4 regions of the Vibrio sp. VPAP30 genome follow, and region 2 is predicted to be linked to each of the others. Evidence: predicted binding sites of a transcription regulator. Region 2 holds the regulator's gene; each other region holds the start of a gene.
The links. The regulator CRP, encoded in region 2, controls carbon source genes, mostly activating them, when cyclic AMP is high. The targets are predictions, from matches to a motif close to TGTGANNNNNNTCACA.

Region 1 (8,377 bases), on a different contig from region 2:
TCATTGGTAAATCGACCATAGAGGCTTCATCTACAACCAGCATATCTAGATGGAGTGGATTATCCCGGTTGTGGCGAAACTCAGCACTATTGGGTAACGCACCCAGTAAACGGTGCAGTGTGCTCGCGTCAGTTGGAATCGCCTGCTTTAGCTCAGGTGCAACAGGCAACTCTTCCACGGCTTTGCCAATAGATTCCGTTAATCGAGCGGCGGCTTTGCCGGTGGGGGCCACTAGTTTGATCGTTGGTGGCTCACCTTTGCCATTTTGCGCATCCGAACTTTGTGCTTGTTCGATCAAGGCGGCGAGCAGTTTGGTTACAGTAGTCGTTTTACCAGTTCCCGGACCACCAGAGATCACAGCAAACCTTTTACTCAATGCAACCGCCGCTGCGACTTTCTGCCAGTTTACACAAGCGGCCAATGGCACTAGTTCATCGAGCACAGTGAGCTGCTCAATGTTTTTTGCTGCTAAGAGCTTTTGGTCTATGGTAGGCCAATCCAACTTATCCTCTGCCACGACGTCTAGATGGTCACAAACCATACGCTGTCGCATCACAGGTGTAGAATCACCTTGCTGCTGAGATTTATTAATTACTTCAAATAGATATCGATAGTTGCGAGCAAAAAGATGATCAAGAAGCTTTGATAGTTTTTGGATTTCAGTAGGCTTTAGGATCATGGGTGACCCAAAGCTATTCAAACGCTCAGCTAACGTCACTTCATAGTACCAATAGCGGTGTAAATAGAGTCGCTCACCATCAAATATCAGTGGTAGAGCTTCGCCCTCTTCAGCCAAGTTTTTAGCCACCAAACAAGAGCCATGGAGCAAGGATGCCCAGTCAATCGCAACCAGCGTTTGATTCAACTCTAATGCTGCTTCGCCAAACAAACCCAGCTTCGCAGCGAGATCGGTAGGCTGCCCTTCTGCGTCAAACAGAGGTAAGCAAATATGGCCTTTGCCAAGTTCGTGGCTAACCACACCTGCAATAAAAGCGATCTGATCATCCTGAGACTGGCTAGCGATAAAGCGGGCAAACTGATAATCAAGTTGTCTGATGCTGGGTTTATTTGCCAGTTGTTTAAGCACAGAAATAAGTGTGGTCATGATTAAAGTAACTCCATCTGGCCAGCTTGATTCGTTTTCCCGTCGACACTTTGCCCATCAATGAGTCTGTCCATATCGGTAAGAAACTCTAGGCTTGGTTTGGCAGAGAAAATGCCATGCTCGCTTTCTCCGTCCATCCCCCTAAGGAATAGGTAGTAGACACCGCCAAAGTGCTGATCGTAGTCATAATCTACGATTCGACTGCGTAAGAAGCGATGTAGCGCTAAGGCATAGATTTGATATTGCAGGTCATAACGATGATCTGCCATGGCAGATTTTAGCGCTTCTCCGTGATAGAAACTGACTTCGTCACCAAGATGATTCGATTTCCAGTCAAGGACATAGTATTTGCCTTGATGCTCAAACACTAAGTCGATAAAGCCTTTCAACATACCTTGAACGGTATAGAATCCTAGGTCGCCAGACTTAGCGGATAAAGGATCATGACGTTGGATTACACGGTTTAATGCGGGCGCCGCCAGTACCTCAATTGGTAGCAAGAACTCCATCTCAACTAAACGTTGGCTTGGACCTTTCTGGTTGAGCAGCAGAGATTTTCCATCCAGTGGTGTGGCTAGTACGGTATCAATCAACTGTTGTAATATCGGTAGCCAACTTGCGTCTAACTGCTCACTATCGAGAAGATGAGTGATAACCTCACTATTCGCTTCGCTAGTACTTGGCTCGGTAAATTCGACTTCTTCGAATATCGTATGCAGGAAAGTACCGGGTCTAGCGCCGCGCGGGAAGGTGAAGATGGTTTGCTCTGGTTCAACTAACTCCTCTTCATCATGCTCATCAGAAGAATCAATATCGAGATGCAATAAGTCGGTAAAGCCATCCGAGCTATGATGAGAGCCTTGTTTTACCAATCCAGAGTAACTAGTGATTCGCCAATCTCGATCAATAACACTTTTCAGCTCGCTTGCCGTTAAATCTTGTTGCTGCGAACTTGGGGCCACGAAGACCTCTTGTTGTAGCTCTGGTAGGTCACTTAATCGCACACTTTCAAGTCCATCCACATGCTGTTGGATTGCCTGAGTGAGATCATTGATCCCCCCTTCTTTACCATCTTGTAGCAAATATCCCATCGCACTATGATGAACACCGGTTGGTTCTTTGGTCGAGCGACCGTTTCTCAGTGGCGCAGCCCCGACAAAACAGCCATAAACGGCGCGGGTGAGCGCTACGTAGATTAGACGTAAATCTTCAGCAAGACGCTCTTTATCAGCTTGCGCCAAAGAAGCATCTTGCCCAGTAATATCTAAAATGGTTTTGTCTTGTTGCTCATCGTAGTATTTCGCTTCGCTAGCCTCGCGATAGCTGAGAACGAAAGGCAACAACACCAGATCATATTCCAGACCTTTTGATTTGTGGATCGTTACGATTTGCACCAAATTACGCTCTGATTCTAAGCGCTGGATTTGGTCTTCGCTGCCACCTAAGCCGTTTTGCGCATCACTGATTGCTTGAGCCAACCAACGCAGTAAACCATGGTCACTGTCTAGCTCTTGACTTGCTTGCTGTAGCAGCTCACCGATATGCATCAAATCAGTCAGTGCACGCTCTCCACCTTCTTCCTCTAGTAAACGCTCCGCAATATGTCTCTTGCTCATAACACTGCGCAACATGGGTAGCACACCTCGCTGAGTCCAGAGTTTACGATACTCTTTAAACTCATTGATTGCGTTTTCCCACTCATTTTCATCGTTGTTGAGCTTGTCTAAACCGCCCGCATCGAGAGCAAACATCTCAGAAGCCAAGCTTGCTCGTAAGGCACGATCATTTTCAGGTGTCAGCACCGCTTGCAATAGACGCTGAATATCTTGGGCGACAAGCGAGGTAAACACGCTGTCTCGGTTTGATAGGTAAACACTCGCAATACCTTGCTTTGCTAGTGCCTCTTTCACCATACGACCTTCATTACCGGTTCGCACCAATACCGCAATATCACCAGCCTGAATAGGATGACCATCTTTGCCATCTGCTTCTTTACCATCCATAAAGAACGCTTGCTCATTTTGCGCAGCAGTGAGAATCGTTTGGATTTGATCTGCGGTTGCCTTAGACATTGCCTTAAGATACTCGCCTTTAGGCAGAGGCTTTTCCTCCGCATCTTGCAGCCAGTAAGTGAGAGCGGGTTGCTTTTGACCACCAATAGTCCAAATACGTTTATCCGCGTAGGGGCTAGAGTCGACAGGCAAGAATGGAATATCTTTATCGTAAATAAACGGGCTTGAAGGCAAGTCAAAAATCTGGTTTACCGCTCTAACCATATCCGCGCTAGAACGCCAGTTAGTGCCTAGAGTGAAGTGCGACGAAACCTGATTACGCGCTTTGATGTAAGTAAAAATATCTGCGCCACGGAAGCCGTAGATTGCCTGTTTAGGATCACCGATCATGAACAAACCACATTCAGGGTTGTTCAAGTAGATACGGCTAAAAATGCTGTATTGAAGGGGATCGGTATCTTGGAACTCATCAATCATAGCTACTGGATAGAGAGTCCGAATCCGCTCTGCAAGTAGCTCAGATTCATCACCATCAATAGCGGCAGAAAGATTGGTCAGCAAGTCATCAAAAGAGAGCCACTGTTTCTGCTGTTTGGCTTTTGCCAACATCACACGACAATGTTCAATCGCATGGGCAAGCATTGGTGCTTTGAGGCCAATTGGCGCAGCAAGGAAAGCATCAATTGCTTCAAAAACAAGGTGCTGCGGCGCGGTGCCTTTCGGCGTTTTCTCAACCAAGGTATTTTGCGCAAACTTCTCCAGTTTGTCTGGATAGTCATAACCCGTTGTTTCCGTTGATGCCCACACATTGACCGCGTCGAGCCAAGTCGGTAAAGACTTTTTGCTGTAACTGCGTTTGTTGACGTCAGAGTCACTAATCAGGGCAAAAAAGTCATCCTGATGCTCTCGCCATAACGATTTCAATTCATCGATACGCTTTAGATTTTGTTGGTGTAAGTCCGCTAAACTTCCACTCATCGCCGCGACAGACAGGCTAAGTGGTGCACCTGTCAGATAGTTAGTCACATCGCGCAGTAAATCAGAGGGGGCATTCCAGATTCGGCGCACTTCTCCTGCTAAATTAAGCGGTAAAGGATAGAAATTACGTCGCCAGTAATCAGCTACAACCTGCGCTTTAAGATGACTCTCATCGGTCACAAATTCGTTGTTAAAGCGACTGCCTGATTCAAACGCATTTTGGGTTAGCATACGTTGGCAAAAGCCGTGGATGGTATAAACCGCGGCTTCATCCATTTGCCTTTCCGCTTGCAAAAGGATCTCTGCGGCTTGTTTGTGGTCACTGAACTCATCAAGTAAAGGCTCAATCACAGGGTCGCTACTTTTGCCTCGGGCAAAGGCAAGACGAGCATCATGAATACGAGCGCGGATTCGGTCTCTGAGTTCTGCGGTTGCCGCTTCCGTAAATGTCACCACTAAAATCTGATCAACCGTCAACGGCAGCTGATGCTTGGTCTCGGATGTACCATGACCGAGAAGCAACCTTAAGTATAAGCCAGCGATAGTAAAGGTTTTACCGGTACCCGCCGATGCCTCAATTAATCGTGCACCGTGCAAGGGAAAAGTCATGGCATTAAGCGGAGTAACCATTGACGTTGCTGTCATAAAATATTTGCCCTTTGTATGAAAAACCGAGATCCAAATGTGATCCAGACTTTAAAACGATTATTATTAATATAAATCCCTAAAAACTTGGGACTTTATGAGATCTTTCTCACGGTAGGCTCGTTCCCTAACCGCTACTATGCGCGCCATGTGTTGAGCAACTCCGAGCTTGTCTAAGCAGCCAAGTTGCAACAAACCGACAGAATAATGGTCCCTCTGACCTGTGGCCGTACAGCGAACGCCCTACACTATAATGATTTACTGGCGGCCACCTACTTTCCTTCAACCTGTTTTCCACTAAACTGATCTATTGCGCGTCTTCACTCGTCTTTACCTCAAGTCGAGGGGTTTGCAGTACCAATGCTGTAATAGTACGTGCCTGCGCTGCTAAACTGTCGTTCCAACTTGGCCAGATACGCGAGATGTAAGGGTTATTGCCTTCACCTGCGGCCATGAAGCTATCGTTAAATGTATCGGCCATTTTCTTGAGTGATTTCTCTTCATCATCTGCCCAATTGCCACGACTGAATCCCGCTTCAACACCAGCTAATGCAGTTCTCGGGAAATAGCACAACGGCTCGGTCATGCCTTGGTAGAACAAACGAATCAGCTCAGATAACAAGCTATGAGCGTAGCTAGGGTCTGCAATTTCAGGGTAGATAAGATGAACAACCCCTTCCTTGCGATCATAACCAATCATATGGGTGCGCTTACTGATGCCCATCGCCGACATAGCTAGGTGGTCTATCCACGCGGACAGATAGTCTTGTGAGCGAATCTTACCGCTGCGAAAGCGAATCAAGCCCGACTGATAATACTGTGTCAGCCAGCCAGTTAGGTTGATCTTTTTATCCTCACCTAAGACATCAAATGTCAGTTTTACTTCGAGGTCATTATCTTCGCTGCCACATAAGAAGGTCAGCTTTTCCACCAGCTCCTGCGCTTGAACTCGGTTAGTTTCAAATTCAATATCCCCAAATGCGCCAACCGGTAATTTCCCTTGCGCACGTTGCTGCTTAACAAAGCTTTCAATCACACCCTTGCTATCTTGACCACCAGAAAGCTGCTGTTTGAGTAAGCTATCCAATAAACTGTCGCGCATTTGATAGCTTTCTAAGCCATTGAGCACAAAAGGTTCGTCATCTTCCATAACCGGAAGCGGTGGCTCAAACATCACTTTTAAGCGGCGATTAAAAAAGTATTGCACCGGTAAACGCCAGAAGCGTTGCAGCTCAACTAAATCCAGCTCTAATGGGTAAGTGGCATCGAGTAAGTAATCTTGCAGTTGTCGATTAAATTCACCGCTTACCTGGCCTAATCTATTCACCGCAGGCAGCCACTCTTTAGCATAACTTGACTGCTCACCAACAAACGCTGCTGCGCTAAACGGCACCATAGAGTGGTGAGCAATGAGTACTGCTAGCAGCTTTTCTCCAGACTCATCACTCGCTAACGCCTCATCTCCATCTAGGCAGTAATTTTGGTGACAATACTCCATTAGCTCAGAAACCAGCACCGATGGCACACGCTCAGTATTGTCTTGGATTGAGCGACCAACATAGCTGATGTATAGCGTTTGCTGTGCAGACAGCACGGCCTCTAAGAATAGGTATCGGTCATCATCTCGGCGAGAGCGATCCCCTGGTTTGGTTCGTCCATTCATCAGATCGAAGCCCTCTGGCGGCATAGAACGTGGATAAACACCATCATTCATGCCCAGTAAGCAAACCGTTCTGAATGGAATAGAACGCATCGGCATCAAAGTACAGAAGTTAACTTGCCCAGCAAGGAAGCGTTGGCTGATCCGCGTCCCTGACAGCTTGTTGTTCAAATAGGTGGTAATAATCGCCGGAGATAATGATTGCTCGAAGGCTGCGTCAGTCAGTTGCTCTTTTAAATTGGCTAAGGTGTCACGAATCGACTTCAGCGCCGCCTCACCTTCCAGTTCAACACTAAAGAAATCATCCAGCAGCAAGGTTAGTATTTCACGCCAACTATCAATTGATTGAGTTTGTAGCAGTTTGTGTCGGTAATCGCTGACCGCCTCAATAAAGTGCGCCAGCTTGCCCGCTAACTCCGCGCCCATTCCTTGCACTTCATTGTAAGGTGAAAGCGCCCCTGACCTTGATTCAAACAACCCTGCTAATTCTGGCATAGCGTAACCAAGTAACATACGCTCAATACCAAACTGCCAAGTATTTTGTGCGGTTTCAGGTAAATCAAACTCTTGTCCTGTGGTCGCATTCAATCCCCAGCGAATACCCGATTCCTCTACCCACTGTTTGGCTAAAATAAACTCATCTTCCGTTAAGCCGAATCGAGCCAAGATCGCTGGAGTTTCAAGCAGTTCGAGTAACTCAGACGCCAAACAACGGGTGTTTGGCAGGTTGACCAACTGCATAAATGCATTAAGGATTGGGCTTTCTTGGTCGGCGGTACGGTCAGAAATAGAGTAAGGGATAAATCGCTCACCGGGTGCGTTGCCAAACACGGCTTGAATAGCGGGGCTGTAGGCGTTGATGTCCGCCACCATTACAATAATATCGCGTGGCTTTAAACTTGGATCGGCATCAAACATCGCCAATAGCTGATCATGTAAGACTTCCACTTCACGCATTGGGCTATGGCATGCATGCAGCGTGAGTGATTTATCACCTAGTTGCACCACTTGTTTATGCGAGCTGGTTTCTAACTGATGATCATCTTGATGCTCTTCAAGATTGAGAATGTCTGCTTGAAGTTGATGGAGCAATAAGTCTCGCTCGACATCAACAAAGGCTTCAATCTCGTGGGACTCTAGCTGCGAGAGAAGATACATGTTGTCGCGTCCCAACTTACCCATTGACGCGAGTAAGCTATTACCCACCGCATCGGTATGCAGCTCATCAAGCACGTTGTCTTCAATCGAACCTTTAAGTTGCTCACTCTCGCCCTGTTGCTCTGAGTGGTCTTGATTCCACACCACATGTTTACGGTGTTTTGCTGCTAAACGCGCTAAGAACTTTCTGTCTCGTACCTCGCCCCAGTAGTAACGACATGGGTTGGTAAACATCAGGTGGACATCAATATGCTCACCAATGGCTTTAAGAGCATCCATATAACGTGGCGGCAGTGAGGTAATTCCGAACACAAACAAGCGCTGAGGCAAATGTTCAAAACTGCCCTGAAAGTTTTCCAAGGTATCGATAAAGTGTTCGTACAGGTTAGCACGATGATAAGGTGACTGACCTAAGGCAATTGTATGATCGTAGAGCGCTTGCCATAAAATCGGCTGCCAAGGGTGCTCATCTTCCAGCTCCAACACGGTTTGCCCCGCTTCCCAACTGGCAATCCACTCTGGGCGATAAACCAGATAACCATCAAAGATGTCGGCAATTTTCTCTGAGAGTTGGTAAAGCTTGGAACCGTCTTCGTCTTGCTCTAGATAGCGTTTAAGTGGCTCGAACTCAACTTGACTCAAAAGCCCAGGCAAGATGTGCATCAGCTTCCATGTCATCGACTCTTTGTTAAAGGCACTGCGTTTTGGTACATCTGGCAGCACCTCTGTAAACATATTCCAGATAAATGTCGCAGGCAGAGGAAAATCAATGTTCGCCGCTACACCAAACTCTTTAGCTAGCTCCATCTTCAACCACTG
Region 2 (8,377 bases):
GCCCATTAGGCGTAATGGCGGTATTTGGCCCATATAACTTCCCAGGACACCTACCAAACGGTCATATCGTGCCTGCGCTACTGGCAGGTAATACCGTGGTATTTAAGCCGTCAGAGCAAACACCGTTAACGGGTGAGTTTGCGATGAAACTGTGGGATCAAGTTGGTCTGCCGAAAGGGGTGATCAACCTAGTGCAGGGTGCTAAAGAAACTGGTATCGCGCTGGCTGATTCTAAAGGCTTAGATGGTGTGCTATTCACAGGTAGTGCCAACACGGGCCATATTCTGCATAAGCAATTTGCAGGTCAACCGGGCAAGATGCTAGCGCTCGAAATGGGCGGTAACAACCCTATGGTGATCTCTGAAAATTACGGAGAAGTAGATGCGACCGTCTACACCATCATTCAGTCTGCGTTTATCAGTGCAGGTCAACGTTGTACTTGTGCACGTCGCCTGTATGTTCCAGTGGGTGACAAAGGTGACTTAATGGTCAGCAAGCTAGTTGCAGCAACCAATAAGATTCGTGTCGATCAGCCATTTGCTGAGCCTGCACCATTTATGGGGCCTCAGATCTCTAAAGCCGCTGCTGACTTTATTCTTGCAGCTCAAGCAAATCTACAAACGCTAGGTGGCGAGAGCTTAATTGAAGCTAAAGCCGGAGAAGCCGCGTTTGTAACACCAGGCATCATTGATGTTACCGCGATTGCAGAGCTGCCAGATGAAGAGTACTTCGGCCCGCTATTGCAAGTGGTTCGTTATCAAGGTTTAGAGAAAGCGGTTGAGTTAGCCAACGATACTCGCTTTGGTCTATCAGCAGGCTTAGTTTCTACTGACGATAGCGAATGGGAGTACTTTGTTGACCATATTCGCGCAGGCATCGTAAACCGCAATCGCCAGTTAACAGGTGCAAGCGGTGACGCGCCATTTGGTGGCCCGGGTGCATCGGGCAACTTACGCCCAAGTGCTTACTACGCAGCAGATTACTGTGCTTACCCTATGGCTTCGATGGAAGGGGGAGAAACACTTCTTCCTGCGACCTTAAGCCCAGGTGTAGAACTATAAAATATAATTAAATTTTAGGGATTTCCCTTCTAGCCTCCCCGAGCCGGGAGGCATTTTAAACGTCACAGGTTGAAGGCTATCTAATCAAACTTTCTGGACACATTTGGTTAGATGGCCTTTTTTATAATTAGACATATAACTACTGATACTCCATTTACGTAAACCACCCTTACAAGGAGGCGTTATGACGCCAGATGTTTTATTCCAACAGTTATGGAATGACTATATTCAACGCTTATGTCCCTCTGCTGAACAAGTCCACCAACTTCTGCAAGAAGATGAAGCGCTGATCAATGATCACATTGCTCTGCGTACTTTCAATGTAGAACCGCTGGGCATTGCTACGCTTGCACAACCATTCTTAGACGTAGGCTACAAGCCATGCGGTGACTATGTGTTTGAGAGTAAGAAGCTGGTGGCTAAACACTTTGAGCACCCAGATCCAAAACAGCCGAAAGTATTTATCAGCGAACTGAAAGTTGAAGAGTGCTCTGCACAGCTACAAGCTATCGTCGCTAAACTTGTCGAGCAGTTAGACTCCAGTAAGCTAAAAGGTCATGAGTTCTTGTATGGTGGTCGTTTGTGGGACATTAGCTTTGCTGACTTCCAGACGCTAGCTAAAGAGAGTGAGTACGCTTCTTGGCTGGCAGCGCATGGTTATGGTGCTAATCACTTTACCGTAAGCGTCAATCAGCTCAATGCGTTTGAAGAAGTAAAAGGTGTCAATGACCATCTACGCGATTCCGGCTTTACCATCAATGAGTTTGGTGGTGAAGTGAAAGGCTCTCCAGATGTGCTGCTAGAGCAATCGTCAACTATGGCTGATAAGGTCGAGGTGACCTTTACTGAGGGCAGTGAGGTTATCCCTGGTGGCTTCTACGAGTTTGCTAAGCGCTACCCAATGAGTAATGGTGAACTTTACCCAGGGTTTGTTGCAGCCTCTGCTGATAAGATCTTCGAAAGTACTAACGGGTAGAGATAAGAGTCGAGATTCGGGCTTCGCCCTGCGAGAGTTTAGAACGGGCTGCGCCTTTCGAGAGGGTGGGGTCTAATGGTGATGCGATGGAGCCTTAAGTCCTCAAGGTTTTGACAAAACGAGCCCTTAATAAGCCATAATTTTCTCGATTCTCGATTCTCGATTCTCGATTCTCGATTCTCGATAAACAAAAAGCCACCAATGTCTCCATTGGTGGCTTTGAAAATTTTAGCGGTTAATCGAAATTAACGAGTGCCGTAAACAACGATTGTTTTACCGTGGGCAGAAATTAGGTTCTGCTCTTCTAGCATCTTCAGAATACGACCTACTGTTTCACGAGAACAGCCAACGATCTGGCCGATTTCCTGACGAGTGATCTTAATCTGCATGCCATCTGGGTGAGTCATCGCATCTGGTTGCTTCGCTAGGTTTAATAGCGTTTGAGCAATACGGCCAGTTACGTCTAGGAATGCTAGGTCACCTACTTTTTGGCTAGTCACTTGTAGGCGACTTGCCATTTGCGATGAAAGGCGCATTAGGATGTCTGGGTTTACTTGGATAAGTTGACGGAATTTCTTAAACGAGATTTCCGCAACTTCACAAGGAGATTTAGCACGAACCCATGCTGTACGCTCTTGGTCTTCTTCGAATAGACCAAGTTCACCGATAAAGTCACCTTGGTTTAGGTAAGAAAGGATCATTTCCTTACCTTCTTCGTCTTTAATAAGAACCGCTACTGAACCTTTAACAATGTAGTACAAAGTTTCAGCCTTCTCGCCCGCGTGAATAAGCGTGCTTTTTGAAGGGTACTTATGAATATGACAATGTGACAGAAACCACTCTAATGTTGGGTCGGTTTGAGGTTTACCTAGAACCATAATATCTCACTTCCTCTGCAGGGTACGCTTGCCGCTTTCCATATTTTAGCTAAGCCTTAATCAAGACCTACTAGGATAAGAGCACTTTACAAATGCTGCAAGCCAACTTGTGTTTCGGTAAGAAATAGTATCCTTTTTCGAAAACGATTTCTTGATTTTAATCGGGTACAACTGGGGTTTTAGTACGCAAAACTGTGCACATGATCACGGTATGAAAAGTAATCGTGTTCTAGCTGTGAGTTTTAGCCAATTTTACCCGTTTCAATGAGCTGTTGGAGTATCGGACGTACGATAAGCTCCATTGCAAAACTCATCTTGCCGCCTGGCACAACAATTGTGTTGTGACGTGACATAAATGAACCATCAATCATTGCCAGTAGATATGGGTAATCGACGTTTTTAATTCCTCGTAATCGGATTACAACAAAACTTTCATCTAAACTCGGAATACCTTTGGCGTTGAGCGGGTTAGATGTATCTACGGTCGGTACGCGTTGAAAGTTAATGTGAGTGCGAGAAAACTGCGGTGTGATGTAGTTCAGATAGTCATCCATTGAGCGAACGATAGAGTCCATCACAGCTTCACGCGAATGACCTCGATCGCGCGTATCGCGGACGAATTTCTGAATCCATTCAAGGTTAACGATAGGCACCATGCCAATCAGAAAATCAACATGCTGAGATACGTTGACCTCGCCATCGACGACACCACCATGCAGGCCTTCATAAAACATCACGTCGGAGTTTTCTGGTAGATCTTGCCAAGGCGTAAAGGTGCCTGGCATTTGGTTGTATGGAACAGCTTCATCAAACGTATGTAGGTAACGACGAATTTGCCCAATACCTTCTTGGCCGTATTTTCGGAAGAATTCCTCAAGGCCATTGAAGTCGTTCGCTTGGGGGCCAAAGTAACTGATATGGCGACCTTGCTCTCGTGCCTTACGGATTTCGACATCCATCTCAGGGCGCGTGAAGCGGTGAAAGCTGTCTCCTTCAACCCATGCGGGTTTGACGTTCATCATGTTGAACATCTTGCGGAATGCTTCTGAAGTGGTTGTGGTACCGGCGCCTGATGAACCAGTCACCGCAATAATTGGGTGTTTTGCTGACATGACAAACCTTGTCGTAATCTAATCCTTTAAACGAAAACCACTATAGCACGCTTTAGTGGCTAATCACTGTATGCGATGCGTTAAAGTTTTCGCTTAAGTTGAATATCGACGGTTTCATGCAGCTCTGAAAATACCACAACTGCTTCACCAGACTCCAACTGTGTGCGTATCTGGTCAATTTTATCTTGCAGTGACACTTCAACATCTCCGTAGTCTGTCCCTTCGCGTAGTACAAACTCTCGAATGAGATTTTCCAATGTCTCTGGCTCGATTTGTTGCCATGGAATGATCATAAATACCTCTTTATTTTATGATTAAGACGCAGGTGATGGGTTAGGCCGAAACAGCCAAGCTTTCATAGTAAGATGGAAGAGCTTCTTCGAGCCAAAACCTTGGTTTTAGTGCACTGCCAGTGACAAATCCGACATGCCCACCTTGCTCGAATAGTCGATAGTCAATGTTATCGGGTAAGACGTATTTAGGGATGACAGCGTCAGTCATAAACGGATCATCTTTCGCGTGGATGATCTGGGTTGGTAGGGTGATTTCCTTAAGGCGATGGATTCCCGAGCAGCGCTGGTAATAATCTTCGGCATCTTTGAAACCGTGAAGTGGGGCGGTAATCAGATCATCAAACTCGTACAGCTTAGTAACACGTTTGATGTGCTGATAACTCAAACCAAGCTCACCTTTTAACAGGTGGTGTTTTTGCAGCGCACTTTTTTTCAGTGACGACAGCAGGTAGTTTTTATACAGCTTGGAGAAACCCTGTTCGATACGCTCAGAGCAAGCAGAAAGATCCAGTGGGGCAGAGACTATGGTCGCAGCATCAATCAAAGGCTCTTGATTGAATTTAGCTAGGTAGTTCGCCAGCATATTACCACCCAGAGAGATCCCGACTGCCACTTTGGTTTGTTGTGGGAACAGCGAATCAAGCTGCTCAAGGAACAAACGTGCATCTTCTACTTCACCAGAGTGATAGGCGCGGGCAAGCTTGTTCGGTTTACCGCTACAGCCACGAAAGTGCATCATCACAGACAGCCAACCCTGTTTGGCAAACGCATCCATCAGTCCATTAGCGTAAGGGCTGTAAAAGCATCCTTCTAAACCGTGGAATAAGACAAAGATGGGCTTGTCTTTTACTGACTTGTCATTGATATCTTCACTCCAAGCGATATCGAGAAAATCCCCATCTGGCGTATCTAGGGTTTGCCAAATCGGTTCAAACAACGCTTTTTTACGAATAAAGCGCGGGGCAAGAGTTTGTAGATGCGGATTGGCTAACCCTTTAGCGGCAACAAAATGAGTCATAAAGGCTCTCTAGAGATTGGCGATATTATCGATAGGCTCAGCAAAAGCCTCATACAGTTGCTCACCGCCCAATTGGCGGCAGTAACGTAAGGTAAGAGGTTCGGCATGATTGAGTTCTAGTTCTATTCCATTGATGCAATCGACAAGATCAGATTGCTGCTGTTTTTCTAATTGCAGCTCAAATTGTAGCGATTCACGATACAAGGTATCTGGAAGGTGGAGCTTTAGTTTACGTCTTAGCTCGCGGTAACTGTGCAGTAAGGCTTCTGAGCGGCCAAGGCACTCTTCGACCTTGTGCCAGTCTTGTTCTTGAAAGCAGACCTGCTGCTCATCAAGCCATTTGAGCAGCAGCAGAAGATTGACGTTACCTTTGAAATGGTTTTGCAGGTGAAGGCACGCCTCTTTTACTTCTCGCACACTGTAGTACTGCAAGCTAAATTGCCACAAACGTTCCAGTGTTAAAGAAATAACGACGTGCTTTGAACTCATTGGCTATTGAACTCCTGCTCCATATTCTCTAGCTCTTCTTGCAGAGCCATCCATTCCATTTCGACGTCTTCTAGCTCACTTTTGCTATCGGCCTGAATCGCTAACACTTCGTTAAGTTTAGCTTTATTTTCGGCATCATAAAGTGAGTTGTCTGATAATTGCGTTTCTGCTTCCGCCAGTTTAGTGCCCAACTTATCCATTTTTGTTTCAAGTTTTGTCAGGTTTTTGCGAATTGGTGCTGTTTGCTTGCGGAACTCCGCCTCACGACGTTTTTGATCTTTCTTTGCCGCGGCACTATTCTCTGAGCTTTTTTCTGGTTGTTGAGCTTGTGCTTCTCGGCGCTCTGCTTTTTGTTGTTCTGTCAGCCATTTGTAATAATCATTAAGGTCACCATCAAACGGTGCGACTTGGCGGTCGTGAACTAGGTACAAGTCGTCGGTTGTTGCGCGTAACAGGTAACGGTCATGCGATACAATCACCATTGCCCCTTCGAAGGTTTGCAGTGCCATCGTCAGTGCTTGACGCATATCCAGATCAAGGTGGTTGGTCGGTTCATCGAGCAGTAACAGATTAGGCTTTTGCCATACAACCAACGCCAGTACTAAGCGAGCTTTTTCGCCACCAGAAAAGGGTGCTACTTTCTCTAGCGCTTTCTCACCTTGGAAGCCAAAGCTACCCAGATAGTTACGCAGTTCAAGCTCGTTCTTATCTGGGGCTATTTGCATCATGTGTTGAAGCGGCGTTTCTTCTGGGTGCAGAGTTTCCAACTGGTGCTGAGCAAAATAGCCAATCTTAACCCCTTGTGAATACGTCAGATCACCACCTTGAGGGTTAAGCTCGCCAGACAGCAGCTTGATTAGGGTTGACTTACCCGCACCATTGCGACCCAGCAGACCGATGCGGCTGCCAGGGACTAGGTTAAGGCGAATTTTGTCTAGAATCAGGTTATCACCATAGCCTGCCGAGACTTCATCCATCATGAGAATGGGGTTTGGTAACGCATCTGGCTGTCTAAACTGAAAGCTAAATGGGTTATCAAGCTGAGCAGGAAGCACTTTCTCCATTCGTTCCAGCGCCTTAATTCGGCTTTGTGCTTGGCGAGCTTTGGAAGCTTTATAGCGGAAGCGGTCAATATAACTTTGCATATGCGACATTTGCTTTTGCTGCTTCTCAAACTGAGCTTGTTGTAGAATCAACTTTTGTGCACGCTGTTCTTCAAATGAAGAGTAGTTACCAGTGTATTCATTGAGCTGTTGGTTCTCGACATGAATGACACGAGCCACGATAGGATCTAAGAAATCGCGGTCGTGTGAAATAAGCATTAGTGTGCCCGGGTAGTTTTGTAGCCAACGTTCTAGCCACATTACGGCATCAAGATCTAAGTGGTTGGTCGGCTCATCGAGGAGCAAAAGATCAGAGCGACAAAGCAGCGCTTGTGCAAGGTTTAGACGCATACGCCAACCACCCGAAAACTGAGTCAGGTTCCAGCTCATCTGTTGTTGGCTAAAGCCTAAACCGTCAAGCAGCTCAGCGGCACGCGCGCGGATACTGTAGCCGCCGATGGTTTCTATCTTGCCGTGGATTTCTGCAACTAACGTCCCGTTGTCTTTCTCTTCTGCTGTCACTAGATCCGCTTCAAGACGGCGATACTCGCGATCACCATCAATAACGTATTCTATCGCGCTGCGTTCTAAAGCAGGGGTTTCTTGCGCCACCCACGCCATCTCCCAATGGGCAGGCTTACTAAAGTTACCTGCATCAATAGAGAGCTCGTCTTTAATTAAGGCGAAAAGGGTCGATTTACCACAACCGTTTTTGCCAACTAGACCAACTTTATCGCCTGGGTGAATGGTCGCAGAAGCTTGGTCGAGAAGTGGCTTGCCACCTCGAAGAAGCTGGATGCCAGAGAAGGTAATCATAATCTTTTGCTTTGTCTTTGCTCGTATTGCGACGAATAGTAGGGTAGTTAACGAGCTATGTCGATCATTGCGTTATTTGTGCTAACCACGTATAACAAACTGATAACCTATAAAAACAACATAATACGTTCTTAATACAAGGATTGCTGTCGAAGGAATGCAGACTTTATCATCCGACAAACCTAAGGTGTTGGTGCTGTATGCCCACCCAGAGTCACAGACGTCAGTGGCCAATCAAATGATGATCAAGAAGATTGAATCGCTTGATCACGTCACTGTGCACGATCTTTATGCACACTATCCCGATTTTTTCATTGATGTCCCAGCCGAGCAGCAGTTACTCAACGAGCATGATGTGATTGTCTTTCATCACCCCCTCTATATGTATTCTTGTCCAGCGTTGCTTAAAGAATGGTTAGATCGTGTTCTAGGTAAGGGGTTTGCGTACGGAAAGGGAGAAGCGCTTAAAGGAAAGTACTGGCGTAGTGTGATTACCACTGGTGGAAAAGAGGAAGCCTATGGCAAGAGTGGCTACAACCGTTATCCACTCGATGAAATTCTTCAGCCGTTTGAGTTAACTGCAGCACTTTGTCAGATGGAGTGGATAGAACCATTGGTGCTCTATTGGGCG
Region 3 (8,377 bases), on a different contig from region 2:
CAACCACGAATGATTTCAAAGTGGGCGTAAACCTAAACGTACCACTATACACTGGTGGTTCAACAACCTCGCTAACCAAACAAGCTGAGTTTAGCTATGTCTCTGCAAGCCAAGACCTAGAGAAAACTTACCGTAGCGTAGTCAAAGATGTTCGCGCGTTTAACAACAACATCAGCGCTTCTATTGGTGCCCTCCGCGCTTACGAACAAACTGTCGTCTCAGCACAATCGGCACTGGAAGCAACAGAAGCAGGCTTCGATGTGGGTACACGTACTATCGTTGATGTTCTAGATTCGACTCGCCGTCTGTACGATGCAAACAAAAACCTATCTAACGCACGTTACGATTACATCCTAAGCGTACTGCAGTTGCGCCAAGCAGTCGGTACACTAAGCGAGCAAGATGTTCTAGATGTGAATGCGGGTCTAAAGACAGCAAGCAACTAATCTAGCTTAATGAATAGAAAAAGGCTTGTTCCGATATGGAGCAAGCCTTTTTGTTTATCTGCTATTAGGTTGGAATCTAATAAACCATATCAATCTTGACGTTCTTCTCTACCAACCATTCCACTTGGCCGTTATTGTTAAGCATTAAAGCGACATTGACAGGCTTTGCTGCATCAATTGGAAACTGCCAGACAAATACGACTTCCCACTGGTTTTGATTGTGAGTACGCAGCTCTACTAGGTCGCCATCAATCTGCCAAGTTTCTTCACCTTGTTGGATCGAGATACTCTCAACATCTAGCTCTGCCGGAAGGGCTTTGTCAGACTCAAGGTATAAAGCACCGTGTAAGGTATTATCTTGCACTTCACCGATAGTTGGCATTTTATTCAGCCAAAGATTACTTTTCAGCGAAACTGTCACCTGTGAAATAATGACTTGATTATCTTGCTCCCACCCTACTGGCTCTGACGCACAACCAGCAAGCAGAGCGACACCGAGTGACATCAATGCTAATTTCTTCATATTTTAACCTCTGACGTTACGACTGCTGCCCTAACCATTCTTTAAGTATTTGAATATCATTTTCATACTCATTCTTCATTTCTTCAACCCAATCATCAATATTTTCCCACCAAGCTGGTAGATCTGGTGATTGCGCTTTCTGGGCGACACTTTGAATGTGCTTTAATCCGATAGAACCTGCCGCACCTTTAATCTTATGCGCTTCGGAAACAATACCTTCTTGATGTTTAGCAATCATATTGGAATCTAAAACCTGTAGATAGTCAGGCATCATTTCTTCAAACATAGTAATGCTGTCAAGGACGGGCTGAGAGCCCACAATGCCGACATAGGATTCAAGCATGTCTAGATCTAACAAACGTGAATAGATTTCTCCCCCTTCGACAGACATCTCCTCTTTCACCACTTCAGCAACCCTCTCAGTCACCGGCTGTTGAGTAAACTTGGCCAACACATCTTGTACAGCGGTAACCGAGAGCGGTTTACTGATTGCGTCATCCATCCCTTTATCAAGGTATTCTTGTTTATTTTTAAGCACGTTGGCGGTCAGGGCAACTAATGGTGGTAAGTCAGAGTAAGTACGTCTGAAATACTCTGCGACATCAAAACCTGTCATATCTGGCAATTGAATATCGAGGAACACAAGATCGTAGATTTCTGGGTCAAACATTTCCATAGCTTCCATCCCCGTCATCGCAACGGAAACTTCATGTCCCATACTCTCAAGTAAAGAGCGGGCAACGGTAATATTGAGCTCGATATCTTCGACCATAAAAATATTAAGTTCTTGGGAGTTACTGGTGGTCTCGACGGTTGACTGTTCACACTCAGCAAGAGGCACGCGAATCGTCACCGTAAACGTACTACCAAAGCCCTCTTCGCTAGAAACGGTAATATCACCATCCATCATGTTGATCAGCTGTTTTGAAACTGCAAGACCAATACCTGTACCAACAGCGTGAAGGTTGTCTTTACCCGATTTGACTTGATAATACATGGCAAAGATTTTATCCAACTCCGCTTCAGGAATACCAATCCCACTGTCTTCGACCTCCATGGTGATATGTGCGTATTCCTCATCTACCTCAGAGCTAACGGTCATTACTACGCCACCTTCTTTGGTAAATTTCATTGCATTGCTGATCAGATTCCATAGAACCTGACGCAGACGCGTGGCATCGACTTCAATAGCCGTTGGCAACTCGCTCAGCCGCTCTAAATCAAATCGGAGTCCTTTTTGCGACGCCATTAATGCCGAGATACTCTCCATCTCAGCGACAAATTCCTCGAAATTCAGCGCAGAGGGATAAAGCTCTAGCTTACGGCGATCAAACTTGTCCATATCGATGATGTCATTGAAAATATTCCCTAAAGTGATCGCACTGACATTTATGGTTTGCATATGGTTCCGCTGCTCAGACGTGAGCTGAGTATCTAGTAGCATTCGGCTTAAGCCAACAATGCCATTAAGCGGCGTTCGTAGTTCATGACTAATGGTAGATATAAAGGTGGTCTTATCGCGGCTCGCCTTTTCAAGCGACTCTTCGTGACGCTTCCGCTCGGTGATATCACGGCCAAAACCGACTAAACCTAAGTGGCGACCATCTTTGCTGTAAAAAGGCACTTTTCGCAATTCAAAGTAGTTGCGGCGACCATCTGGATACTCAAGCCACTGCTCATAGGTAAGCGCTTGGTTGTCTGAAAATACTTTCTGGTCAGTATCAACAATCTGCTGAGCAACTTCCTTACTGTAGACATCCCACGGCGTTAATCCGACCAATTGATTCTCTTTTTTTCCGGTTAACTCTTCCATAGCTCGGTTACACCCCGAGAAAACACCATCAGCGTTACGGTAATAAATAAGATCGGGTGAAGCATCAATAAATGAACGGAGTAACGCGGTTCTTTCAGCTAACTCGACTTGCGTTTTCTCACGTTGATAGACTTCATTTTCAAGATCTTTCATAGCCTCTTCACGGGCTTCTTGTGCCTTGATACGTTCCTCGATCTCTTGATTCAACTTAGCAATATTTTGTTGCAGCTTGTGATTTAGCTCTTGGTCTCGAGAACGCATATCTTTGAGTTTAGACACCAACTTAGACAATCTTTGGCGAGACTCTTCTAACTGGTCTACAACCACAGATAAAAAGTAGACCGCCCAAGGGGTTATAATAAGACCGAAGAAAACAGAACGAACGATATCAATATCATCAACATGTCCGCTTAAGACTAAGGTGATACCAACTTGGACTACAACAGCTAAAGCGACTAGGGCGAGAGCAAGGAGAATTGAAAAACGGAGGATGCCCAGCTTAACTAGCAAGTCGACATAGTATTGGGCAAGATTTTTAATCGGCTTCATTGACAGCTCCGAAAGGTAAAACAAAGCAACAGCAATCTAAACAAAGGCTTGCCTTGCATAGACAGGTCTAAGCCATACTACCTTTTTTCACCAATGACGGCGAAAATAATCCCGAGCAGTTGGAGGTTAATTTTCGGATGTGTGATGCACACAGGTTTGGTTGCGACCATTTGCTTTCGCTTGATATAAGGCACTGTCAGCTAAAGCGACAATGGAGTCACTAGGATCTAAACGTTGTGGAATAATAGAAACTAATCCAATACTCACGGTGACTAAATCAGAAGCGAGTGATGATTCGTGTTCGAGCGCCAGATTTTTCACCTCTTGATGGATTTTATCTGCGACAAGTAACGCACCTTCGATGGTGGTATTGGGCAGTATAAAACCAAATTCTTCGCCGCCGTAGCGAGCAACACAGTCGCTCGAACGGCTGAGCACTTTTTTGAACACTTCCGCAACCTTAATCAAAGCATCATCACCACGTTGATGTCCATATAGATCGTTATAACCTTTGAAGTCATCAATATCACACAGCATAACCGTTAGCGGCTGCTGCTCACGGGTGTGCAAATACCATAAGGTTTCCAGTTGTTCATCAAAACGGCGACGGTTTGAAATTTGAGTCAGACCGTCAATAAAACTCAACCGTTCTAACTCCTGGTTCGCTTCTTCAAGTTTCTGCTCAGCCAAATATCGCTCAGAAACATCACGCGCCATCACAAGCACGCCATTGGTCCCTGAAGCTGGATCTCTGAATGGAGATTTCACCACATCATACCAAGTGTATTGCCCATTACTGCTTATAACACGGTCGATATAACGCAGTGACTTACCCTCATAGAGTACTTTTTTATCTGTTTCAGACAGGCGGGCATAAGTTTCATTTGGAATCACATCTTGCAATCGCTTGCCAATCAGCTCATCGACATCTGATATCCCTAACGCTTTAACAAAAGGTTGGTTACATGCTTGATAAACCATATTCTCATTGAAGATCCCAATAGAGTCAGGGCTAGACTCTAGGATATTTTGTAATATGGTATCTCTTTGTGCCAAAGCCACTTCAGTATCTTTACGTTTCTCCATTTCGTCACGTAGATTTTGCTGCATATCATGCCAGTCAGTCACATCATGGCTAATACCTAATGTGCCAATTTTTTCACCTTCTGGTGAGATCAAAACACTTTGGTAACTCTCTAGTAGACAACTTCTTCCTGCGGGGTTGGTCGTCCAGCTACGTTTACTCGCTCTCCCCTTAATCACGCTTTGAATATCTGCTGCCCCTTCCTCTTCTCTGTTATTCCAAAAACGTTGAAAAGCGCGATTACTTGAAATGATTTCGCCATAATTGTTTTTTATAAACACCAGCTCAGACAAATTATCAAAAGCGCTTTTGATCATTGAAAGTGAATCGACTTCCTTCTTCAATTCAAGATCTGTGATTTGGTAGGGAGTGAAATAGAGTAACCAAACTGGGCGTCGACGATAAGTAGTCTTTCGACCTGTGACATTTAACTTGATGACGCGACTTTCTGATATCGGCCAACTAAGTTTCTGTTCGGTAATTATGCCATCAGCCTTGGGAGACAAGATCGAAAGAATAAATTGAGGAGTCACTACTTCAGGTAACAGGTAACTTTTGCCAACCTTACGCACACCTAGAACTTGATTGGCTACGATATTAGCCAGCTTTAGTTCCCCCGTTTTACTATCGACTAAAAGCAGTGCAATGGGGGCTGTTCGCAGTAATTGCGTTAAATGAGTTTGGTGTCGGGTGTAAATGACAGCAACGGTAATGATCGAGAGCAAAATGACAACAAGATCAAATCCATGCCCGTGGGAGGTGTCCCACAACCAAACTAATACTTGTTCCATTCAGCTTCTCAAACCTATCTTTATTACACCTTTGTAAGTGTATAAAAGATATCAGCTTATTGCTCAACAATCAGCCTTTAATATTGGTTTTGTATATATAAATGACTGATTTGTTAATGACCCCTGTGCACCTTCACGATTAAGTGTTCGGCCTATTTCCGTCATAGCAAGCCAGCGATTCTCACACCAAAGTGGAGCAAGTAGTGTCGGCTTACGAGCTGCAGAAGAGACTCGATGGTAAACCACTTCTGGTGGCGTCATGCGAATCAGTTCACTCGCGATCGCAACATATCCCTCTAGATCAGGGGCGTCTAATTTGCCCGCTTTCCATGCCTTAGCCATGGTACTGCCTTCAACAATATGCAATCCATGCAGTTTGATGCCATCGGTCCCAACATCAAGCACCTTGCTTAAAGTCTCAGTATTGTCTTCTCGGGTCTCTTTAGGCAATCCTACGATAAGATGAGTACAGACCTTGATCCCCAGTGCACGAGCGCGCTTAGTGATCTCCGCATAGCACTCAAAGTCATGACCGCGATTGATACGCTTAAGAGTGCGGTTGTTCGCCGTTTGCAATCCAAGTTCAAGCCAGATTTCGTAACCTTGCTCTACATAGCTTGACAGTAACTCTAAAACGGCATCTGGCACACAGTCAGGCCGAGTACCGACACAGAGGCCAACAATGTCGGCTGTTTTAAGCGCTTCTTCGTACATATTCTTAAGCACCTGAACTTCGGCATATGTGCTGGTATAGGCTTGGAAGTATGCGAGATAACGCTTGGCACGATCAATCTCTCCTGCCCTGTCTGTCAGTTGGTCTTGGATGCTTTTGATCTGAGCTTGTTCATCGGCAAATGAAGCAACATTGCAAAACGTACAGCCACCTCGACCTATTGTGCCATCTCGATTAGGGCAGCTAAATCCACCATGAAGCGTTAGCTTATGGACTTTTTCACCGTAGCGACGTTGTAAATCTTGTCCGATGGTATTGACCAACTCATGAAGCTGCATTATTGACCTCTTACCCGAATCGAAATAAATCTCATTAAGATCTGTGTAATTTAATTACAATTATGAAAAAAATGGAGGAGGCAAAGTAACGATTTCAAACAAGCGAAGCATTAATCAATATCAATAAACATGCAAAAATAACGTGCCTCGCTCAGATTGTTACGCAAAAGTTAAACATAATATTCATTTATAACCCAAAAAAAGTGGGCAACAGCATCGAGTTTTGATTGCATTTCATCCTCACTAAATTGTAGGATACTTACAGATTTCGCTGTTTTTTGTGATTTTAGTTACATAAAAACTCGGTGAAACGTCGGTGTTATCCCACTCCCACCTATATAAATCACTAGATTGTGATGCTAAAAAACGGGATTCCACCAAGGATTGTTTTTCTCGCAATATTTTTCTGCGAGATACGGAAAGGAATCAAAGTCGCCAACCTAGGCTGACTTCGAATCAAAATTATAAAGGACAGGACGTAGAACTGAACTAGTTTCGACTAGCACATTTGCGCCTATTGAACTGGAAGGATGTATCTATGGTAGATAGAGAGCAAAATGCCCAAGGTCTATACACTCCGGAACTGGAGCATGACGCTTGTGGTATCGGTTTTGTTGCTCACCTTAAAAACCGTAAATCACACGAAGTAGTTACTCAGGCACTGGATATGCTAGCCCGTATGGAACACCGTGGTGGTCAAGGTTGTGACCCGTGCAGTGGTGACGGTGCAGGTATCTTATTGCAAAAGCCCCATGAATTTCTGTTAGAAGAAACGGTAAAGCTTGCTATCAAGCTACCCTCTTTTGAGAAATACGGTGTCGGTGTTGTACTTTTCCCCAAAGATGAACACAAACGAGCGCAATGTCGCGATATTTTAGAACGTAATGCACAGCGTCTAGAGCTAGACGTTATTGGTTACCGCGTTCTACCAACTGACAACTCAATGATCGGCGCAGATCCTCTAAGCACCGAGCCTCAATTTGAGCATGTGTTTGTCTCTGGCGGGCCAGGTATTACGCCTGAAGAATTAGAGCGTAAGCTTTACGTACTGCGAAATTACACTGTTCGCGTATGTCTAGAAAGCGTGTCGAATATTGGTGATGACTTCTACATCAACTCAATGTCTTACAAGACAGTGGTGTACAAGGGTCAGCTAACGACAGAGCAAGTACCTCAATACTTCTTAGATCTACAGAATCCAACAATGGTGAGTGCGCTTGCGCTTGTTCACTCTCGATTCTCTACCAATACATTCCCACGCTGGCGTCTTGCTCAGCCTTTCCGTTACATTGCTCACAATGGTGAAATCAACACAGTTCGCGGTAACCTGAACTGGATGAAAGCTCGTGAGGCGATCATTGAATCTGACTTGTTTACTCAAGCAGAGATCGACATGCTACTGCCTATCTGTCAGGAAGGTAGCTCGGATTCATCTAACTTCGATATGGCACTTGAGCTCCTAGTCCTATCTGGTCGCAGCCTGCCACATGCGTTGATGATGATGATCCCTGAAGCATGGCAAGAAAACAAAAACATGGACCCAACTCGTCGCGCGTTCTACCAATACCACGCAAACGTAATGGAACCATGGGATGGCCCTGCATCGGTGTGTTTCACTGACGGTGTTCAAGTAGGTGCGACGCTTGACCGTAACGGTCTACGCCCTTCTCGCTACACAGTGACCAAAGATGACTTCCTAGTGATGGCTTCTGAGTCTGGTGTTGTTGAGATTGAGCCTGAGAACGTTGAGTTCCGCGGTCGTCTACAACCAGGTCGAATCTTCGTTGCTGACCTAGAACAAGGCCGCATCATTTCTGATGAAGAAGTGAAAGATGGCATTGCATCAGCGCAGCCATACGAAAAGTGGGTTGAAGAAAACCTACTGAGTTTGAAGAAGCTGCCTGATGCAAGTAACGAATTCAACCAACCATCACCAGAGAAGCTACTGCACAAGCAGCAAGCATTTGGCGTAAGTTCAGAAGAAGTTAACGAAATCATCGTACCTATGGCGAAGGATGGCAAAGAGCCACTTTCAGCAATGGGTGCTGACTGGCCGCTAGCGATTCTTTCGCACCAATCGCAACATCTTTCGAACTACTTTAAACAGCTATTTGCTCAGGTAACCAACCCACCTATCGATCCGATTCGTGAGCGCATGGT
Region 4 (8,377 bases), on a different contig from region 2:
GTTATGTGGATATGGGAGCAAACGAATTGGCCTCACTTTTTCTGGGATGAAGCGGTCGTAGATCCGTTGCTTAGGAAGACACGATTAAACCAAGGTGTCTTACTGGGCAGGATGACTAGCCGGCCTCAAGATCAGAACCAAAGTATGCTCGATACCTTGTTAGCGAACATAGTCCATTCTAGTGCTATAGAGGGTGAAAAACTGAATGCATTTTCAGTTCGTTCTTCGCTGGCGAATAAACTCGGTTTGACAGAAGAGCGTCCTTTCCCAACGACGGAACAAACAGATGGGCTTGCCGAGATTATGCTTGATGCCGTCGATAATCTTGATGCACCTCTTACCTTAGAAAGAATCCTACATTGGCACGATAGGCTTTTCCCTGAAGGCTACACGCTGTTCAATCCAGTTGTTGGCGGTCAGCTTAGAGGGACAGCGCCTATGCAGGTAGTGTCCGGGCGAATCGATAGGCCAATTGTTCACTTTGAAGCGCCGGGGAGAGAGAGGCTTGATAACGATCTTGACCAGTTCGTCGCATGGTTTAATCATTCAAAGCAAGACATGAAATTGGATCCATTGCTTCGAGCTGCCATCACACACCTGTGGTTTGTTACTCTGCATCCACTCGATGATGGCAACGGGCGAATCACTCGTTTGCTAACGGATTTGGCTTTAGCTCAAGCGGATCAGCAATCAGTTCGTTTTTATGCGATGTCAGTAGGTATACTTGCAAATCGCAAAAGCTACTATGAAATATTAGAAAAAACACAGAAGGGTGATGTCGATATTACCGACTGGGTAGTATGGTTTCTTGACGTCCTAAATGAAACGTTTGATGAAGTCTTAAAAGAGATTCAACAAACGGTGTTGAAAACCAATTTCTGGCGAGATGTAGATCAGACTCAATTGACGTCAGAGCAAGCAAAAGTTCTAAATCGAATGCTTGATGGTGATTTTGTTGATGGTATTAATACCTCTCAATATCACAAAGTGGCGAAAGTCAGTAAACCAACAGCGACTCGACACTTGACTGCATTGGTAGAGCAGGGATGTTTAGTAAAATCAGGTGCCGGACGAAGCACTCGATATGTTTTGGCCAAGCAAAGCTAAAAACAGCGTCAACTCTCACAACAATCTGTTGATAATCATATAGATTTCAATTCCTTTGCACCTGCTTCCAACTATTGTAGGTAATCATAGTTTTCTATCTGTTCATTGCATTTCTCACCAACGTATTATGGTTGTGAACGTTAGGGTCTGTAGACCCTATTGAACTATAGGAATAAAAATGAACAAAACACTATTATCAATTGGCTTAGCAACAGCGTTAGTCGGTACTGCTCATTCTGCACAATGGAGCTATGAGGGAGATACCGGACCACAGTACTGGGGAGAATTTGGTGCAGAGTGCCAATCAGGAAAGAATCAAAGCCCAATAGACGTTAAAGATGAAGTTAAGGCAAGCATCGCAGAGTTAAATCTTGATTATTCTGGAAAGGTCACTGCGCTGACCAACAACGGACATACGCTACAAGGAGTGGTTGAAGGAGATAATACTTTCACTGTTGATGGTAAGGAGTTTAACCTCGTTCAGTTTCACTTTCATACACCATCAGAAAACCTAATCAAGAGTCAAAGTTTCCCGCTCGAAGCTCATTTCGTAAACGCGGATAGCAATGGCAACCTAGCAGTACTGGCTGTTATGTATAACACGTCTCCGACTAGCAATAGTGAAATTACCACTCTATTAGAGACGTTACCAAAGTCAGGTCAAACTGTTTCGTTGAGTCATTTTATTGATGTAGCGGATATGATCCCGGATACCGAGTATTACTATCGCTTTAACGGCTCGCTAACAACGCCGCCATGCTCAGAAGGCGTGCGCTGGTTCGTTTTGAAACAAGCACAGACACTTAGTCAGGAGCAAACTCAACTATTTAAACAAGCGATGGGGAAAAACAATCGACCTATTCAAGCACAAAACGCACGTGTAGTACTAGAAAACGAATAGCAAAAGCTTATAGCGCCAGCAATTATTCTGGCGCTAAATATTATTGAACAGGATTTCTAATCTAAACGTCATTTTTGCTTCACCTTCTCTTTGTGTATCTTCTTCACGGTTCCAGTTGTACTCAGGGATCAACTCGTAAAACAGCCAAGTTCGCCATACATTCTGTCGATAAGTCACGGAGGCGTGAGTGTTCGTAACGTAATGAAAAGGTCGGTTAGTTCCCGTGGTACTTAATTGATAACTAAGTGCCTGATGGTCAGAAACATGCTGATAGAGTGTAAGCCCTGTACCCACTTCCCAGCCTTTGATATCGCTTTCCCACTGAGCGTAATTGCTCCAGCGAAGCAAAAAGTCGCGGTTGATTGAATAATCTAAGTCAATATCGGTAGATTCACCCGTTACGCTTTTCTTCTGATACAACTTCTGAGTAACGCGCAGCAACCATTCATCATTGATAGAGTATGTATAGCGAAAACGTCCTTCGATACCGGGTCTTGCATTGACCTTAACGTTGAAACTATAGCGTTCTTTACTTAGCCAATCGTATCTAAGACCAAGAGTATTTTCGGCATCTTCGCTAGTTTGCGGAAACAAGTCGAATAAATCATCTTCTTCATCCGACTCGAAAACCACCTTAAGTCGTTTGGTTACCTTAGGTAAATGAAAGCGCGCTTTGAATCGAGTCTTAAACTTGTAGCCTTCACCCTCCACATAAGAGAAATCATTTCTCCAACGAACAGTACTGCCAGCACGAGCGTCTTGGTCTACACGCTCATCAACGAAAAAACTATCAAACCAAATCGCAGGCTCGCAAAGCTTGGTATTTACATAGTTAAAAGCGGAATCGAGGATTTGAGCACTATCTGGCTGACTATGGCAATCGGAGTAATCTACTTTGCCGTCCGCGTACGTTGCAGTAGATAAGAAGGTAGAGATTAGAATTAGGTAGCGCAATTCATTAATACATTCTGAGGTTTAAAGTTTGAGTATGTCTAAAACACATTTAAATGGTCAATGTTTTAACGTATTCAAGTGATAATTTTACAACGCCAACGGTAAACGGTTGACGATTTGTTTAGGAACCTTGTGCTATCTGCGAGTATTGGCGTAGCAGATCGGTCAGTGTAGTGACCCATTCAAGAGCATTCTTTGGTGCCTGCTTGACTATAATTTCTACGTGGTTGCAATGTGTCTCAAGAGGTATCGCACGTTCAAGATGGAAAGAAACAGAGTAGAAATGCCACAATAATAGGCGCTGCATACGTATGATATTTTGTTGTTTACTTTCTGACTCTTCAAATAAAGCAGGGAGTTCACTAAGCGCAATGGCATTCATACGCAACATCGCATCAAACTGTGCTTCTTGAAGCTTATCTTCGTCTTCTGTCTCATCTAAATCAAAAGTAAAAAGCTCTGTCATTGACTCTTCTGGTACTAAACGGTGAACCATTCTCAAGCTTAGTTCTTCTAACTCTTCTCGTAGCATTTGAGATAAGCAGTGATAAGTGTAATCGCGTTGCATCCGGTAACTCTGACAATTTATGAATGGCGAGTATTCTAACCATTTCTTTAGAATTTTCTACTTGGCTTCGGAAACAAAAAAGCCCCGCGCTACAGCGGGGCCAAACTTCGTTGTGTTTGCAATTTTAGCCATTGACGTTGTTAGAGAATCTATGTCGCTACCAAAAAGTACGTTAAGAATTCTCATTTAAAACTAGGTCTTTTCCCCTTAAGTGCAAACCTAATTATTGTATTTGTAATATATATTAACTAAATATGTGATCTTGGTTCAATGATTCATAGCAACAAGATGCCTATTCAATAAAGTGGCCAACTGAAACTATTTGGTGTGAAACTCATTATTCATCCAACATTCTGTCTATTGATTGAGCAGTTGAACGTTTGCGTAAAAATATGTGATGAATATCTCATATATGGCGCTATACTTTGCGCCCGGTTGAGAGTTGCAGCTCTACCAATACAAGCCGTCACAGGGAATGGTGAATGACCCCACGGACCGGACCAGCTACCTATTCAATGCTTGTAGAGGTAATCTTTAATGAATGTTTTGTTTGGCTTAATCGGTGTAATCGCACTACTTTTGTGTGCGGTTCTACTTTCGGAAAGTCGTAGTTCAATTAACTGGAAAACAGTGTCGCGTGCGCTGTTGCTTCAAGTGGGCTTTGCCGCTTTAGTGCTTTACTTACCTTGGGGACAATCCGCGTTAACTAGCCTAAGTAGTGGTGTTTCTAGCTTACTAGGTTTTGCCGACGAAGGTATTGGCTTCTTATTTGGTGATCTAGCGAACACTGGTTTTATCTTTGCGGTTCGCGTTCTTCCTATCATCATTTTCTTCAGTGCTCTTATCTCTGCACTTTACTATCTTGGGATCATGCAAAAAGTCATCGAGTTTATTGGTGGTGGTATCCAAAAATTCTTAGGTACAAGCAAAGCTGAATCACTTGTCGCCACTGGTAATATTTTCCTTTCTCAAGGCGAGTCCCCACTTCTTGTTCGTCCTTTCCTTTCTAAAATGACTCGTTCGGAACTGTTCGCTGTTATGGCGGGCGGTATGGCGTCGGTCGCTGGTAGTGTGTTAGGTGGTTACGCAGGTTTAGGTGTTGAACTTAAATATCTGATTGCGGCAAGCTTTATGGCGGCACCTGGTAGTTTAATGATGGCAAAAATCATTGTTCCAGAGCGTGAAACGCCAATCGATCAATCAGACATTGCAATGGACAAAGCGCAAGAAAGCAATGTTATTGATGCCCTCGCAAGCGGTGCAATGAACGGCATGAAAGTCGCTGTTGCAGTGGGTACTATGTTGATTGCCTTTGTCAGCGTGATCGCAATGTTAAATACTGGACTAGAAAGCCTAGGTGAAGTGGCTGGTTTTGGGGGTGTGACACTGCAAGCTCTATTTGGCTACCTGTTCTCTCCATTAGCTTGGTTAATTGGTGTACCTTCGAACGAAATGCTTATGGCAGGCTCTTACATTGGTCAGAAAATTGTAATGAACGAATTTGTTGCATTCATTGACTTTGTTGAGCATAAAGCCATGCTATCAGAACACTCTCAAGTTATAGTTACTTTTGCTCTGTGTGGATTTGCCAACATTGGTTCAATCGCAATTCAACTTGGCTCAATCGGTGTTATTGCCCCAGAGCGCCGTTCTGAGGTAGCTAACTTAGGCATTAAAGCAGTGCTTGCTGGAACACTTGCTAATCTAATGAGTGCTTGTTTAGCGGGTATCTTTATCCTACTGTAAAAAGTACACTTTCTTTGATTAAACCGAATAGGAAACTATTCGGTTTTTTTATATCCAAAATCTAAAAAACTTAATTTTATGCGATGCATTGCAGTGATCGCTTAAAACCTGATTTACAGCAAAATCTCCGAAAATAGAAAGCGTAGGATGATTTGAGTTCGCACTTTCACAATCAAAATAATAAGAGATTTCGTTATGAATGAATTAGTTCAACGTTTTTTGCGCTATGTAGTCTTTGATACTCAATCAAATCCTGTAAACCCTGCAAGCCCAAGTAGTGAAGGGCAGATTACTTTTGCACATTTTCTTAAGCAAGAGTTGATTGAACTTGGTTTGTCGGATGTTTCTTTAGACCACAATGGTTACCTTATGGCTAGGCTGCCAAGCAATGTCGATTATCCGGTGCCAGCTATTGGCTTTATTGCTCATATGGATACTGCACCTGACGCATCCGGTGAAAATGTAAAACCACAAATAATTGATGACTACAAAGGTGGTGATATTGCACTTGGTAAAGGGGATGAAGTCCTTTCTCCGATACAATATCCTGACCTTCATATGTTACACGGTCATAACCTTATCACCACTGATGGAACCACGCTTCTTGGTGCAGATAACAAAGCGGGAATTGCAGAGATTCTTTCTGCTGTTGCAGAGTTAATCGATCACCCCAATATTCCACACGGAGACATCTGTATTGGCTTTACTCCAGACGAAGAGATAGGTAGAGGTGCTGATCTATTCAATGTTGAAAAATTTGGTGCGGAGTGGGCCTATACCATTGATGGTGGCCCAGTCGGTGAGTTGGAGTTTGAAAACTTTAATGCCACCAGCGCAGACGTCGTTTTCCATGGTGTGAACGTACATCCTGGAACTGCGAAAAACAAAATGGTCAATTCTATGAACATTGCAGCTCAGTTCCAAGTAATGATGCCTGCCGAAGAGACACCTGAGGCGACAGAAGGCTATGAAGGGTTTTATCACTTGAAGTCAGCGGAAATGTCGGTGGCAAGAAGCGAACTCGGCTATATCATTCGAGACTTTGATCGTGAAGGACAAGAAAAACGCAAACAGTTTATGATCGATAAAGTCGCAGAGTTAAATGAAAAACTCAAACACGGCCGTGTTGAACTCAAAATGTCAGATAGTTATTTCAATATGAAAGAACAAGTTGAACCTTATCCTCATGTAATCGAACTAGCAAAACAGGCAATGATTGCTTGTGATGTTGAGCCGAAAATCAAACCTATTCGTGGTGGTACAGATGGCGCAAGACTCTCTTTTATGGGGTTACCTTGCCCAAACATCTTTACCGGTGGCTACAACTTCCACGGAATTCATGAGTTTATTTCAATCGAAGGAATGGAGCAGGCAGTGAAGGTCATCGTGACTCTTGCAGAGAAAACGGCGCTCAAATACAAATAAACGTACTACCTACACCTGATATTTCAAAGAAAATCATATACATTTATTAGAATTGATTTTTATAGTGGATATCTGGATGAAAAAACTCCTCTTACTCGTCACGCACTCTTCGTGTATAGGATTGGGCTTCGCTCTTGGAATTTATGCGTTGCCCATCCTTATTCAACCGACATCACCAAGCATGAATGAGGTACAAACCGTTACCAATAACGCTATTTATAACGCTTCATTTCAAAAGGATCGTAAAGACAGTGACTTTCTCCATTGGGGAGAAGGATCTGTCTCCATTAGTGCCGAAAAAGTAGCGTTTATTGGAAAGCTCGCACCTGGTCCTGATTACAAACTCTACTTTTCTCCATCATTCATTGAAACAGAAGCCGACTTTAACGCACAAAAAGAACTAATGGTTCGTGTAGGTGAAGTCAAGAGCTTTGATAGATTTACCGTAACCTTACCGCAGGGTTTTCCGATTAATGATTACAATACCGTTATTGTCTGGTGTGAAACCTTTGGCGAATTTATTACATCGGCTAGATATAGATAGCTGAGAGGAAACACGATATTCAACTCATCTTGCGACCAATACAGTAGAAATATTCTGCCGCGTGTGGGAAGTTAGACGACTAGTTTTTGAATCAACAAGTTAAGGGGCGTTTGCCCCTTTTTAGCAAATAGGAGCAGGGCGTGGAGAAAGTACAAGCCGTAGTCGATTTTCTTCTAACTCACAAACTCGTTTTTACAGCACTGATCATTGTTTTGATTTCTTTAATTCGTCGAATCATCCTTTCTATGATTCGTGGTGACGTCGACTTCGTTTCTGAAGAGCAGCGAAATTGGATGTCTCGGACCAAAAATGGCACATTTATCATGACTGTGCTTGTGCTCTTTGTTCTGTGGCAATCAGAAATAAATGAGTTTGCGCTCTCTGTTACAGCCATCGCCGTTGCGATTGTCGTGGCGTCTAAAGAGATTATCCTCTGTTTCACCGGATCTATTCAGCGTGCGAGTTCTCGCTCTTTTCGTATTGGTGATTGGATAGAAGTAGGGAAGATATGTGGCGAAGTTATCGAACACAACATGATGGCAACCGTCATCCAAGAAATCGATTTGCACCACGGGCAATACCACTACACGGGGAAGACAGCCACATTACCTAATAGCATGTTCTTTACCTACCCAGTAAAAAATCTCAACTTCATGAAGCGCTACGTATATCATGATTTCTCTGTTGTTGTCCCTGAGTTCGTTAATCTCTACCCAATCATACCTGAAATGCTTGAAAGAATTGAAAGTCATACTGGCTACTTTTATGACGTCGCAACACGCTATAACGCGGTTATTGAAAAGCATGCCGGGGTAGATTTGCCCGGAGCTGAGCCTCACATTCATATTACTAGCGGAAGCACTGGGGAACAGGTCGTCCACTTTATGCTGTTTTGTCCAACCGATAAAGCAACACACTTAGAGCAAGAGATTCGCGCCGACTTTATGCAGCTATACAGCGAGCGTTTTCCTATTACTAAAGAAACCGAGTAAGCACAGTAATCCACAAAGAGGGAATTATGATTAAAAAGGTAGGGAACACCATCATACAACACATACACAAAGGAAGTTGCCACTGTGGCACCGTTAAATTCGAGCTAAATTTACCGAATGGAATTGAGAAGCCCCGGCGT

Region 1: recB (exodeoxyribonuclease V subunit beta) is a predicted target of CRP. The motif match lies at 4,839-4,854, and genes of this name have one in related genera.
Region 3: gltB (glutamate synthase large subunit) is a predicted target of CRP. The motif match lies at 6,497-6,512, and genes of this name have one in related genera.
Region 4: ZX61_RS19105 (NupC/NupG family nucleoside CNT transporter) is a predicted target of CRP. The motif match lies at 3,924-3,939, and genes of this name have one in related genera.

What each region holds. Positions count from the first base shown of each region.
Region 1 is NZ_LBLS01000043.1:115,945-124,321, reverse strand. Features, by position in the region: gene recD (exodeoxyribonuclease V subunit alpha) at 1-1,105, opposite strand, end outside; gene recB (exodeoxyribonuclease V subunit beta) at 1,108-4,740, opposite strand; gene recC (exodeoxyribonuclease V subunit gamma) at 5,048-8,377, opposite strand, start outside.
Region 2 is NZ_LBLS01000019.1:183,165-191,541, forward strand. Features, by position in the region: gene astD (succinylglutamate-semialdehyde dehydrogenase) at 1-1,061, shown strand, start outside; gene ZX61_RS08605 (DUF1338 domain-containing protein) at 1,246-2,037, shown strand; gene crp (cAMP-activated global transcriptional regulator CRP) at 2,283-2,915, opposite strand; gene ZX61_RS08615 (phosphoribulokinase) at 3,158-4,027, opposite strand; gene ZX61_RS08620 (YheU family protein) at 4,108-4,320, opposite strand; gene ZX61_RS08625 (hydrolase) at 4,361-5,338, opposite strand; gene ZX61_RS08630 (TIGR02444 family protein) at 5,348-5,827, opposite strand; gene ZX61_RS08635 (ABC transporter ATP-binding protein) at 5,824-7,746, opposite strand; gene kefG (glutathione-regulated potassium-efflux system ancillary protein KefG) at 7,904-8,377, shown strand, end outside.
Region 3 is NZ_LBLS01000008.1:163,730-172,106, forward strand. Features, by position in the region: gene tolC (outer membrane channel protein TolC) at 1-446, shown strand, start outside; gene ZX61_RS01235 (hypothetical protein) at 523-969, opposite strand; gene arcB (aerobic respiration two-component sensor histidine kinase ArcB) at 986-3,331, opposite strand; gene ZX61_RS01245 (sensor domain-containing diguanylate cyclase) at 3,458-5,206, opposite strand; gene ZX61_RS01250 (TIGR01212 family radical SAM protein) at 5,270-6,217, opposite strand; gene gltB (glutamate synthase large subunit) at 6,756-8,377, shown strand, end outside.
Region 4 is NZ_LBLS01000038.1:294,306-302,682, reverse strand. Features, by position in the region: gene ZX61_RS19125 (Fic family protein) at 4-1,107, shown strand; gene ZX61_RS19120 (carbonic anhydrase) at 1,286-2,008, shown strand; gene ZX61_RS19115 (hypothetical protein) at 2,042-2,962, opposite strand; gene ZX61_RS19110 (hypothetical protein) at 3,084-3,530, opposite strand; gene ZX61_RS19105 (NupC/NupG family nucleoside CNT transporter) at 4,068-5,276, shown strand; gene pepT (peptidase T) at 5,472-6,701, shown strand; gene ZX61_RS19095 (DM13 domain-containing protein) at 6,778-7,245, shown strand; gene ZX61_RS19090 (mechanosensitive ion channel family protein) at 7,386-8,237, shown strand; gene ZX61_RS19085 (GFA family protein) at 8,267-8,377, shown strand, end outside.